Anaerocolumna sp. AGMB13020: one gene and its partner. The protein of the gene in region 2 interacts with the protein of the main gene of each other region in a pairwise test. Links are inferred from orthologs where the notes say so. Each region holds a gene or a part of one and is shown on either strand. Other genes may lie near its edges. The genes, in order: R2R35_RS05880 and R2R35_RS21360.

Region 1 (6,890 bases), 3.6 Mb from region 2 along the record:
AGGAGGAAGATAAAAGAGAAGCATTAATTAAAGGAATACTTGGAAAAGTAGGGGAAAATGCGCATATTGAAGCTCCTTTTCATTGCGATTATGGAAAGAATATTGAAGTAGGAAATAACTTTTTTGTCAATTATAACTGCACCATACTCGATGTAGGTAAAGTGGTAATTGGAGATAATGTTATGTTTGCTCCCAATGTGTCAATATATACTGCGGGGCATCCCGTGCATCCTGATTCCAGAAATACAGGTTATGAATATGGAATTGCTATAACAATTGGAGATAATGTATGGATTGGAGGCAATGTTATCCTTAATCCAGGCGTTACCATAGGAAACAATGTTGTAATAGGTGCCGGCAGTATCGTAACCAGGGATATTCCTGACAATGTAATAGCAGTTGGTAGTCCCTGTAAGGTAATTAGGAAAATAACGGAGGCGGATAGAAAGTATTACTTTAAAGATAAAGAGTTTGATGTTGAGGATTATCGATAATATTTATTTGTATAATTGCGTCTTTGTATGATAGTTGAAAAATCTGCTTTGTAATTTGACAAAATATGGTGTATAATGTGGATTAACAAAAGTGACAACCATTATACAGGAGGTAGATTATATGAAGATAAGTGCAAGAAACCAGCTTAAAGGCAAAGTTGTGGCTATTAAAGACGGAGCGGTAAACGGTATTGTTACCCTTGATATCGGTGGTGGAAATGTATTGAGTGCTACGATATCAATGGATGCCATCAAGGAACTTGACTTAAAACCAGGATCGGATGCTTACGCAATCATTAAAGCAACTTCTATTATGGTTGGTGTAGATGATTAAATCAGGATTTTATTATTTAGTAAAAAGTTAATTGTTCTTATAAGGAAAACAAGTTAAGGAAAATTTTTGGACTCATAAAGTATATCTTGAGTCATATAAACCTGATAAACAAAAAAGCAAGTCCCTGAGGTCTTGCTTTTTTTGTTTCGTTCATAAAATAACGGTATCTGGCAGGTGTATTCTTGATTTATCATTATAATGTATAAATTGGTTCGAATAATCATGTACTAACGGATGCATTATGAATTATAGAATACTGAAGTTTCCGTTCAATTACTGAAGTGTAATTTCAAACAGCCTTGCTGTAAAAGTCTTAGGCAGTCTTACAGACAGGCTGTTATTCTCCTGGTTATAACGATAATCGCATTCTTTATAAGACGGGTAAGCACACTTGACCTCAGCTACCTGTCTGCTTATACCAGGCAGAGGGAGAACACAGGTATCCGTTTCGCTGTTTCTTCTCCATACTGCTATATAAAGCTTCTTATCTGCCTGAAGACCTAAACTAACCCAGGTATCCGAAAAGGCTGACAAGCCTAAAGGCCAGAAGGGAAGAGCGGTTCGGATATCTCCACGGATTGTTTTATAATAATCCAAGGCTTCTTTTACCAGAACTTTTCGCTCCTCCGTCAGGTTCACCAGGTGTCCGCTCTGATGAATACGAAGCAGCATTGCATTCACCATATTAAAGACTACCTCTTCTTTATCACCGGCAGTCATTGGATAGGACCAGATAGCAGACTGTTCAGGCGTTAAACCGGAGGGAGAGTTGGCGGCTATGGTAGCATAACGTTTGTAATCATCCTGATCACTGGTGGACTGGATGGAGTGTCTTGACAGCATGGCATAATCTATACGAAGACCGCCGCTGGAGCAGTTCTCAATAATAAGGTCAGGATATTTCTGAAAGATAGCATCCAACCAGGCAAGGTAGGCTCTTTCATGGCCCAAGAGGCCGTCCCCGAAGCTGTCGGCATGAAGTTCTGTGCCAATACCGGGTTCTATATTGTAATCCATTTTGATGTATCCCACACCATAATCCTTGATTAACCGGTCAATTACCTCATCCGCATGGGCTCTGACTTCAGGGTTGCGGAAATCCAGCTGATAACGGGAACGGTCATAGACCCTTTTGCCATGGCGCAGAAAGAACCAGTCATCCGGTACTTTGGCTGCCTTGGGGCAATTGATTCCCATAACTTCCAACTCCAGCCATACACCTGGGATAAGGCCTTTGCTTCTAATATAATCTGTAACTTCTTTCAGACCTCCGGGGAAGCGTTCTCTGGATTCCTGCCATTCACCGACATTATCCCACCAGAACCCTGCCGAATACCAGCCTGCATCTATGCAGAAATATTCACAGCCGGCTTCTGCTGCTGCATCAATTAAAGGGAGTTCTTTCTCGGTGGTGGGATCAGCCCAGAGACAATTCATATAGTCATTGAATATGATTGCTAGGGATTCATTATCTTTATTGGGGCGTCTTATAATTCTGCGGTACTTTGTGAGCTCACCCATGGCAGTATCAAAATTACCGGCATCAACACCTACGGATACCGGCACGGAGAGGAAGGTATCACCAGGGGCAAGCTCCTTGGACCAGTGGGATTGAATTTCAGTAGGGCCGCTTAAGGCAAGGTAGAGGTGAGCATTGTAATCTGAGATTTCCCAATGCCAGGAGCCGTTGTGTTCAATTTGCCAGAAGAGGCTGCTGCCGGTCTCTTCGTTTGCCAGATATCCCATGGGAAGGTATTCTTTTGTGGACCAATTACCGGTATTGGTAATACTGACAGCCTTAGAGGAACGCTGTTCCACATCCGGCTGTGCCTGCGGTAAACCAAGCTCTGAAAGGGTGTAGGATTGCCAAAACATTTCTCTCTGCCAGGCGTTATGAGGAATTTTTAAGGATAACTTATCGTCTCTTTTTAAGATTCCTTCCTTATCGATTCCGTTATAATAGAAGGAGGAGATATATTCAAGGGTTTGGCTTTCTTTGCCCCTGTTAATTACTTCACTGTAGGAACGAATAACGGATACTCCGTCGTAGAATTGTATATGACTTATAACTATAACACCGGTTTCTTCATCAATGACCGTTATCTCAAGCTTCCGTCCCAGGTCATTTCGATAATCTTTATGAGCCTGGTATTTCATACGATATCCGGGAGCCGTTATAATGTATTTGTTACCATGGCGCTCCAGCGGCCTGTTGATACCTGAGAGGTTAATCTCCATTAGATGAAAGGAACCCTCCAGATTTCTTGATTTTATATCGCTTTCCTTAAAAGGGAGGGCGGAGAAGTGAAGCAGTTTGATTTGTCCTTCCTCCGTAATCTCAAGAACCATATGAATCTTATTCTCATATATTTGTATTCTTTCCATCTTTTTCTTTATGTCCTTTCATATATTTTTCCATGGCTATAACAGAATCCCTGCTGATTACATGTTCAATGGAACAAGCATCCTTATCTGCAATTTCCCTATCTATTTTCAGAATATCCACAAAGAATTTCTTGATGATCCGGTGCTTGTCCGAAGTGGATTTGGCTAACTCAAGCCCTTTCTCCGTCAGAAAGATTTCTTTGTATTTTTCATAATTTATTAGTCCTTTTTCAGCCAGTGAGACAATGGCACTGTTGGTACTGGCTTTGGATACGCCGAGTCTCTTCGCAATATCTGATACCCGGGCACCTTCCTTGTCAGAGGATAGTTCATAAATGGCTTCCAGATAATTTTCCATTGTAAACGTCAGTTTGTCCATAAATAACCTCTTTTCTAAATATCAACATAAATGTGATATGAATTCTTCTTTAACAAAAGTCCGAATACAAGGATTTACTGATCCACGGAGCAATTTCTGTTAATTCTTCCATCAGTTTATCAGTTTGATAAATTAAAATCAATGAATATAATATAAAATTTATGATTACAATTATTCTTACTTCTGATATAATGCATAGAGGCATTCGTAATAAAGCCCTATTTATTTACATTTAATGTGTGAAACACAAGAAGAGGAAGTTTGGCTGTATGTTGATTCGTGAAGCAAAACCCAAGGAAATTAAGTACTTGCTGGAGGCGGGCTATAAATTATGGAACAAAGGAAGAACCTTTGAGGAGTACTATAAAGATAACACGAAGGAAGACCGTTATGGGACCAGGTATGTATTAGAGGAGAACGGAGCCCTGGTGAGCTCTCTTATTTTACTCAGACTTGGTCAGAAGTTTCATTGTGATACTTATGGCATTGGATCTGTATTTACGGATAAAGCCCATGCGGGTAAAGGTTATGCAACTATTCTTATCAATTCCTGTATTGGTAAGCTGCACAAAGAGGACTGTATCATATTCCTTTATTCCGAAATAGAACCTGCCTTTTATGAAAGACTGCATTTCAGGGTCTTACCGGACAGACTTCAGAAAAAGCAGGGCTGTTATTGCATGGCATCCTGTTCAGAAGCAGTTTGGGACCAGATTATACAAGCAGAGATTGATAGTATACCGGATTATTTCTGATTTAGAATAGATAAAGCAATGCTTGAGTTCTACCTGGCATCACACTGCTCTGTTAATAATTGACAAGCAGAAGCAATCGTTTTACAATAATTTTATCAGAGTATGTAGCCATCATACAGGAGAAACTGATTTATATTCAAGCTGTTGATCAATCTGAAAAGCTTGGATAGTAGCAGAGACACCTGTATGTTTTTGCGTTCTAAAGCATTCCTTTAGTGGGGAGAACTTGTACTCAATTATTGGTTTATTCACTTTAGCAGTGTTTTGATTATAATGAATTTTGTAGCCGGCAACGCAAAACAATCAGGAGGTAGATTATGTTTAGTACAAGTGAAGTTGGAAAGAAAATAGCGGCATATCGTAAAGAAAGAAATATGACACAGATGGAACTGGCAGATAATCTGGGAGTAAGTTATCAGGCAGTAAGCAATTGGGAAAGAGGCAATTCCATGCCGGATATCGCAAAGCTTCCGGAACTGGTTTCCATATTAGGCTGCAGCATTGATGAATTATTGGGTAACAGGAAAGAAAGTGAACTTTTTAAGAAAGTACTGGAAGGCGATGCGAAGGAATACGTGAAGGAGCAGAAAGTATCGGTAGAAGAGCTTGCCTCCGCAGCACCTGCTCTTAAGCCAAGCCAGACGGAGAGTCTGGTTGAAACCGTTCTGGATGAGAATTCTGACCGTATTTCATTAGAGGATCTGGTTAAGATAGCTCCTTTTGTAAGCGAGGAGTTCCTTATGGAATGGATCAACCGTATTGATATAGTGGAGAATATAAAAGGAGTTACCGCACTGGCTCCTTTCTTAGAGGAAAAATCCCTGGATGTACTGGTGAAAAAGATAACAAAGGTGGGAGAGCTCTCACAAATTAGTTCACTGGCTCCGTTTCTTTCGGAAGAAAGTCTTGATACGCTGGTTGAGAAGGCATTTGAAGAAGGTAAGATTGGTGAATGCACAGGACTATATCCTTTCCTTAGCAGCCAGGCGGCAAAAAAACTGGCTGACCTGTTTATGAAGAATGGCAATATGAAAGAGTTTGTCAAACTCGCACCTTTTTTATAAAACGCGATAACTCGTTGCCTTGGTGTTATTGCGAAAAAGATGGTAGCTCGTATTTTTCCTTTGAACCACTTAGGTTAAAGGACTGCAAAAAGGATGGAAATACTTGCGAACATATTCATCTTAAGAGTAAAGGCGGTGCTCGTACAATTATTATACAGAACAGACCAGACAAAAATCATTTAGAGAAAAAGCATATGAACAAAGAGAATATGAACAAAGAGAATACGAACAAAGAGCATACGAACAAAGAGAATACGAACAAAGAGAATACGAAACAAAGATAATACGAAACAAAGATAATACAGACAAAAAATATATAGACTAAAAATTATAAGAATTAAATTTATAAGAATTAAATTTAGTCTTATTTATAAGGAGCAGTAACAATTTACAGTAATGAAGTAAATTGTCACTGCTCTGGAAAAGAGGAGAGATGAAAGAACTACTGCTGCGACGCAAGGGGAAATTTATTCAATATTTATTTGCCACGTTTATGTTTATCATAGACCACTTCGCCCAGATGGGTATCTTCGTACTGATACTCCATGCCATCGAGAAGGGGAATGCCGGAGATTACTGGAAGGTAATCGTAATTACGGCTTTGTTTATCCTTTATGCACCACTTAATTTCCTGATATCAAGGTTATTGCGTATCCGATATATGAGAGATACCATACTGGATGTCAGAAAACAGGCTTTTGACAAGATCATCAATATGCCTTTTAAGAAATTTTCTTCCAAATCGAAGGAAGTATACATATCCAATCTGATCAATGATATCAATACTTTTGAAAATAAATTCTTTATTAGTCTATTAAATTACCTCATCAATATGGGAATGTTCCTCTTCTCCATATTAATACTGGTATTTCTGGACTACAAACTGGCCATAGCTATGGCAGCTCAGGCAGTGCTGTTAACTGCCCTGGCTGGATTCTTTATAAAGAAGTCCACAACCTTGGAGCAGGAATTGTCAGAGAGCAATGAACAGTTTACTACAGATATGGCAAATACCTTTAACGGGATGGAAATACTGAAATTAAACCACATAGAAGATAAATTCCGTGATAAGAGCATGGAGGCTGTCAGCAGAATGGAGAGAAAGAAGTATGCGGCGGCTGTCTTTACCGACATGCAGAAATATGTTATCCGTATTATTTCCTTTGCGTCAACTGTAGGGGTTATGATATATATGGCACATAGCTTTGTCAATGGATTAACCTTAAGTATGGGAGGGCTGCTGTTCCAGCTTTGTTCTTCCAGCAGTAACTTTCTAATCAATGCGTTCCCGATGAGAAATCAGATGAAAGCCTCCATGACCATATACCATAAGATTGCAGACAGATCAGCGGAAACTCTGGAAGAAGATAAAGGAAGCACAGTATTTCATTTACAGGAGAAGATTTCGCTTAATCATGTAACCTTTCGTTATGGCAACAAAGAGATTCTCAAAGATGCAAGCTTTGTCATAGAGAAAGG
Region 2 (6,774 bases):
TATTTCATTACTTAATTTAATTACTTAATTTTAAAGAAACCTACATGTTCATTCAATTTAGCAGCACTTTCTTCATTCAGTTTAGCCTGCTGCAGTACTTCAGAAGTCTTCTCTGCTATGGAGGCGGATTTTTCAGCAATATCTGTTGCCCCCTTTGCTCCTTCATTTGTAGCTAAGGTCACTTCATCGATGGCAGTTTTTATATATTGAATGGATTCCTTTAGAATCTGGGTGGAATCCTTTATTTCAGCCACCATTGCTTCTACCGTACCAGCATCAACATCATACTGCTCTCCGATGCGAACGGTATTTTCATAATCCTTTATTACCTGATTATCCACAAAGGATAATATATTCTGAGAGTCAACAACCAGTTCATTTACGGCATCAGCAACTAGGGTTGTAATATTTTCAATCTTCGAAACCGCCGATTTGGAATCTTCTGCCAATATACGTATCTGCTCGGCAACGACCGCAAATCCTTTTCCAGCCTCTCCTGCTCTTGCTGATTCAATAGAGGCATTCAATGCCAGCAGATTAGTCTGTGAAGTTATGGATAATATGGTCTGAGACAATGACTTGATTTCCTCAATGGCCTTTGTCTTTTCAATGGACTGACGAAGCCTCTTATTAGCACCTTCATATGCCGTTACCGCTGTTTGCTGGGATGAAAGGGCAGCTTGCTTTAGATCATCTGCTCTTCCTTTGATTTCGTTCGACAAAGTAATTCCATGGTCTAATTTTCCTGAAACGTTTGATATCTCCTTCTCTATTTCAGTGGCAGTATAACCTATTTCCTGAACAGAAGCAGCTGTTTCTTCCATTCCTGCTGAAAGTTCTTCTGTTGTAGCGGAAATATTTTCTATATCCTCATATACATTATTTGAACCAGCCACCATATAATCGATGGATTCTTTTATCTTACTGCTTTCCGTATGAATATTCTCCATCATCCGGCTGATATTTTTCTGCATCTGTAAAAAGGACCTGTTGATATCACCGGACTCATCCCTTCTAAGAATCTGTTTGCCTGAAAAGATACCGGTCAGATCTCCGTTCTCAATTCTTGCCATGCTTTCTTTGATCTTAACAAATCCTTTGGATATGATTTCACCAAGCACATAGGATACAATTAGCCCCAGAACCAGCATCACTCCCAGGATAGCCAGAATGTAAATAGATTTTTGCAATATATGTTCATTGAGATCCTGCGCAAATACGCCGCTGTACCACATTCCTACTATTTGCTTGTTTTCATCATATAACGGTACATAATAAGCGTATGCCTTTTTCTCTAATACAAGGGCCTCCCCTTTATATTCCGTATTTTCTCCTATAACCCTTTGCGCTACCTTCTCAGAAGCCTTGGTCCCTACCACACGGTTACCGTTCTTATCGGTTATGGTGGTGGACACCCTGGTGTCCCCTGCAAAAACAGTGTACATATTATCTGTTTTTTCAGAAATTGCATCCAATATTTCCGTATTGTCATTTATAAGGGTTTCGCCTTTATAAAGGTCTTCTCCCTCCCTATGCCAATTGCCTGGGATCTTACTGTCCAGTAGCATCAACCCCAGGGCAGAGTTACCTGACAGTTTATCATAGATTTCTTCAACTATGACATCCTTAACGGTCATACGAAAAAATACACCTACAAAAATTATAAAACTTAGTAATACTGCTGCAGAAGCTATTGATATTTTATATCGTATCTTCATCGTTAATTTGCGCGGACTTACAGCGCTTATCCTTTCAAAGGTTCGTAATAACTATTCTCATTATACCTTTTTGTTTTTGACAAAACAATCCTAAAAATGATAAAACCAGCCGGAATATTCAGGAAATTTACCGGCTGGTTCTACAAATTATTTTTAAAAGCGATATTGAGTTTTAGAATACGGGTACTACAGCACCCTGCCACTTCTCTTCAATGAATTTCCTGGTTTCTTCTGATGTAACTGCTTTGATTAATGCTTTGGTCTTATCAGATTCTTCATTGCCTTCTTTTACAACGATTACGTTTGTATAGGTTTTTGCTGCATCTGAGGAAGCATCCTCAACTAAAAGTGCATCTGCTGCTGCAGAAAGGCCTTCTGTTAAAGCATAGTTACCATTGATAACGGATAAATCAACGTCCTGGAGTACTTTCGCTGTCTGTGCTGCTTCAATTTCATAGAACTGTATGTTCTTAGGATTCTCCGTAATGTCTTTAACGGTTGCTTCCAGTCCAATATTTTCTTTTAACTTGATAAGTCCTGCTTTTTCTAATAACAATAAAGCTCTTGCTTCATTTGTTGTATCATTAGGAACTGCAATCTGTGCTTTATCAGGCAAAGCATCTAATGACTTTGTCTTACCTGGATATAAGCCAAGTGGTTCGAAATGAATATTGGAAACTGCTACTAAATGTGTTCCATTTTTGGAATTGAAATCATCCAGATAAGGCACATGCTGGAAAAAGTTAGCATCCAGGCTTCCGTCTTCTGTGGCTGAATTTGGCTGAATATAATCTGTATACTCTACTACTTTAATAGAATATCCCTGCTCAGCTAAAGCATTCTTAACCGCGTCAGAATTTAAGATAGTGGCATGTGGCTCAACAGTGGCTCCTACAATGATTTCGGTTAACTCTGCCGGTGTAGCTTCTCCTTCTGTAGTGGGTTCTGCTGCTTCCGTTGCTTCTGCCTGTGTAGGTTCTGCTGTAGCATTATCGGAAGAGCCTGAAGTATTATTTTTTGTACCGCAGCCTGCTAAAAGAGCTCCCGCTAATAACAGACTTAAAGCAAATGCAGATAGTTTTTTCACTTTTTTCATAAATCAATTCTCTCCTTTTCCTCTTTTATCAATCTTCTTTGATATTGAATGCCCTATGCTCTGGATTATCTGTACCATAATTACAAGCAGTATTATAGTAACAATCATGACATCAGGCTGATATCTGTAATAGCCATATCTTAAGGCGATATCACCAAGTCCCCTGCCGCCAACGACTCCAGCCATGGCCGTGTAACCAACCAGAGTGATAGTGGCAAGTGATGCTCCCATGATCAGGGAGGGTCTTGCTTCCGGCAGCAGCACTTTATAAATAATCTGTCTGGTATTGGCTCCCATTGCTTTTGCCGCTTCTATAACTCCTCCGTCTACTTCCCTTAAGGAACTTTCAACCATTCTGGCAACAAAAGGTGTCGCTGCTATTATCAATGGAACAGTTGCAGCTTTCGGTCCTATTGTAGTTCCTGCGATCTGTCTTGTAACCGGCATTACAAAAACCAGTAAAATGATGAAGGGAATAGATCTGCCTATATTAATAATAAAACCTAAAAAACCATTTAGAGCCGGAATGGGATAAATACCGCCCCTCCTTGTTACCTCTGTTACTATCCCGATAGGAATCCCCAGTATGTATGCAACTGCAATGGAGGTAAATGTCATAAATAAAGTCTCCAGGACACCTTGCCCTATCATTGTTCCATAATCGGTATATAAGGTTCTTAAAGTATTTCCAAATTGTATGATAAAATCCTGAAATTGCATTATTCTTCCCCTCCCCCTAATAACTGTGCAACAATTTTTGAAGAGGTGTCGCCAAATACTGCCTGGGTATTACCAATTGCTACAATTTCTGACTTATCCAGTACTGCAACCTTGTTACATATCTTTTGTACCACATTCATCTCATGTGTTATCATAACAATCGTTACACCGGTCTCTTCGTTTATTTTCTTCAACAGTTTTAATATGGATTCTGTTGTTCTGCTGTCAAGTGCGGAGGTTGCTTCATCACACAACAGAATAGACGGGCTCGTGGCCAAGGCTCTGGCTATTGCTACTCTCTGTCTCTGTCCGCCGCTTAATTTCGCAGGATACTCGTATTTCTTCTCCTCTAAATCCACCAGCTTTAACAGTTCATCTACTCTGCGTTCTATTTCTTTTTTCTTTTGCGCTCTTTTCTTAAAATATCCAAGCTTCTTATAATCCTTATCGGCCATACCCGGAATCTTAAATTCATGTACACCTGTGATTTCAAGTCCAAAGGCTATATTCCTTGCAACATTTTTCTGCATTAACAGATTAAAGTTCTGAAATATCATTCCGATGTTTTTACGAAGGGAATTTAAGTCTCTTCCTTTTTTTCTTGTAATCTCTACCCCGTCGATTACAATGGTACCCTTTGTCGGCCTCTCTAATAAGTTCAGACAACGGATAAACGTACTTTTTCCTGCCCCGCTCATGCCGATTATACCAAATATATCTCCATCCTCAATATCCAGACTGATATTTTTCAGAACGGTCAGCTTCTTATTCTTCGCTATGGAAAATTCTTTTGTGAGCTGTTTTACCTGAATCATACCTTCACCTTTGTAGTTGAAATTCATTTCATACTTATTTGATATGATTTGTATGAATAATTTATACTACCTTTCTATAGATTTGTCAAGCTCTTTTTTTACTAATTAATCAAATTTTCATCACATGCTTTAATACTGCAAAAAGTTACAACATATGCAGTTATACTATACCATTATGCCTTCTGTCAAGGTTTCTGGTTTATAATTATACATTATTTTAAGCACATCTGATTCCATTTTTACATGTGCATAAGCACAATACAGGCAAATCCAATATTCCGATAAATTCATACTCAAATAAGAAGATAAACAGTAATTTCTTTCGGTTATTTATAAAAACCGATGCTTCAAGCCTGCAGATTTGCAGCTACTGAAACATCGGTTTTTATCCTATTACTAAATTAGCAGTTTTCGTTTCCTGCTTTGTTAAATGTATGAAATCTTAATCTAATTCCTATCATAATTAAATCTTGGTCAATTCTGACATATTCTTGTAGATTTCATAACGTTCCTTGGCCTGTTCCTCTGCTTTCTGGAATAATTCCTCTGCAATCTCGGGATATGCCTTCGCTAAGGAGCTGTAACGAACCTGTCCCATTATAAACTCTCTGAAGCTACCTGTTGGTGCTTTGGAATCCAGGATAAATGGATTCTTGTTATCTTTTTTCAGGTCAGGGTTATAACGGTATAAATGCCAGTAACCTGCTTTAACTGCTTCCTTGATTGTAGCCATACTCTTACCCATACCGACTTTCATACCATGACTGATACAGGGGGAATAAGCAATAATCAGAGAAGGTCCTTTATAACTTTCAGCTTCTCTTACCGCCTTATATAACTGGTTATTGTCGGCATTGATACCTACCTGTGCAACATATACATTTCCGTAAGTCATCATCATTCTGCCAAGATCCTTTTTACCGGATTTCTTACCGGAGGCAGCGAACTTGGCTACTGCTGCTGCAGGTGTGGATTTGGAAGCCTGCCCGCCGGTATTGGAATATACTTCTGTATCAAATACCAGCACATTGATATCTTCACCGGAAGACAGCACCTGGTCAAGACCGCCGTAGCCGATATCATAAGCCCAGCCATCGCCACCAACAATCCAATGAGATCTCTTAACAAGATAATCTTTCTTCTCCAGGATCTCATCAATAAGTTTTTTCTTCTCTTCATCCGGTGTTTTATATTCTGTTAGTGCCTTTACAAGCTTTTCACTGGCAGATTTACTTATTTCTCCATCCTGCTTATAATGAATCCAGTCATTGATAAGCTCTTTCACATTTTCCTCAAGCCCTGTTTCCAGGAGCTCCTTCATAAGTCCTTCCAGCTTGGCACGTATCTGCCTGTTACCAAGGTACATACCAAATCCATATTCTGCATTATCCTCAAAAAGAGAATTTGCCCAGGCAGGACCTTTTCCTTCTCTGTTCGCTGTGTAGGCAGTACTTGGTGCTGAAGCCCCCCAGATAGAGGAACAGCCTGTAGCATTTGCAATCATCATTCTGTCTCCGAAGAGCTGTGTGATCAATTTAATATACGGTGTTTCACCACAGCCTGCACAGGCTCCTGAAAACTCCATCAAAGGCTGCTTAAACTGGCTTTCCTTAAATGTGTTTCCATAAGACAGATTGTTTTTATGACCAACTTCATAGAAGGCATATTTCCAGTTCGGCACCTGGACTTCTGTCTGGGAATCGATGGGTTTCATCACCAGTGCTTTTTCTTTGGCCGGGCAGATATCTGCACAGTTACCGCAGCCAGTACAATCCATTGTGCTGACCTGAATGCGGAACCTATAATTTTCATATCCTTTACCAGTAGCTTTTAAGGCAACATAATGTTCAGGTGCCTTCTGCATTTCCTCCTCTGTCATCAAAAAGGGCCTTATAACCGCATGCGGGCATACATAGGAGCATTGATTACATTGGATGCAATTCTCACTGATCCACTCCGGTACATTAACAGCAATACCGCGTTTTTCAAAAGCAGTGGAACCATTTGGGAAGGTACCGTCTTCTCTTCCTTTAAAAGCACTGACAGGAAGTTCATTTCCTTTTAACTCCTGCATTGGCCGCATTATCTTTTGAACGAATTCCGGTTCATCTACAGCATTTACCGCTTTATCCGAAGCATTCTTCCAGTGTTCCGGTACCTTTACTTCATGAACACCTTTTACACCACGGTCAATAGCTTCGTGGTTCATAGCAACAACCTGCTCACCTTTCTTTCCATAAGAATAGGCGGCAGCTTTCTTTAATTCTTTCGTAAATACATCTTCCGGCAGGATGTCAATGAGCTTAAAGAAGGCTCCCTGCATTATCATGTTAATACGATTTCCAAGTCCGATTTCACCGGCAATGCTTACAGCATCTATGGTATAGAAGCGGATATTTTTCTCAGCCAGGTCTCTCTTAAGCCC

The links.
Region 1: the proteins of R2R35_RS21360 (region 2) and R2R35_RS05880 interact in binary tests that used the Escherichia coli proteins (3 or more experiments, as listed by UniProt). The link is inferred for Anaerocolumna sp. AGMB13020 from one-to-one orthologs.

What each region holds. Positions count from the first base shown.
Region 1 is NZ_CP136910.1:1,494,381-1,501,270, reverse strand. What follows is about bases 1,892-4,879. They hold R2R35_RS05880 (metal-dependent transcriptional regulator), read right to left. Parts: upstream 3,593-4,879; coding sequence 3,191-3,592; downstream 1,892-3,190. Other genes in these bases: R2R35_RS05870 (helix-turn-helix domain-containing protein), read left to right, coding at 4,665-4,879; R2R35_RS05875 (GNAT family N-acetyltransferase), read left to right, coding at 3,862-4,347; R2R35_RS05885 (glycoside hydrolase family 36 protein), read right to left, coding at 1,892-3,213. Also shown: R2R35_RS05895 (sugar O-acetyltransferase), read left to right, coding at 1-494; R2R35_RS05890 (TOBE domain-containing protein), read left to right, coding at 616-828; more of R2R35_RS05885, read right to left, coding at 1,102-1,891; more of R2R35_RS05870, read left to right, coding at 4,880-5,411; R2R35_RS05865 (ABC transporter ATP-binding protein), read left to right, coding at 5,845-6,890.
Region 2 is NZ_CP136910.1:5,069,615-5,076,388, reverse strand. Bases 2,442-5,313 are described here. They hold R2R35_RS21360 (methionine ABC transporter ATP-binding protein), read right to left. Parts: upstream 4,350-5,313; coding sequence 3,534-4,349; downstream 2,442-3,533. Other genes in these bases: nifJ (pyruvate:ferredoxin (flavodoxin) oxidoreductase), read right to left, coding at 4,813-5,313; R2R35_RS21365 (methionine ABC transporter permease), read right to left, coding at 2,818-3,465; R2R35_RS21370 (MetQ/NlpA family ABC transporter substrate-binding protein), read right to left, coding at 2,442-2,814. In the rest of the region: R2R35_RS21375 (methyl-accepting chemotaxis protein), read right to left, coding at 21-1,637; more of R2R35_RS21370, read right to left, coding at 1,891-2,441; more of nifJ, read right to left, coding at 5,314-6,774. UniProt on the Escherichia coli protein: Part of the ABC transporter complex MetNIQ involved in methionine import. Responsible for energy coupling to the transport system. It has also been shown to be involved in formyl-L-methionine transport.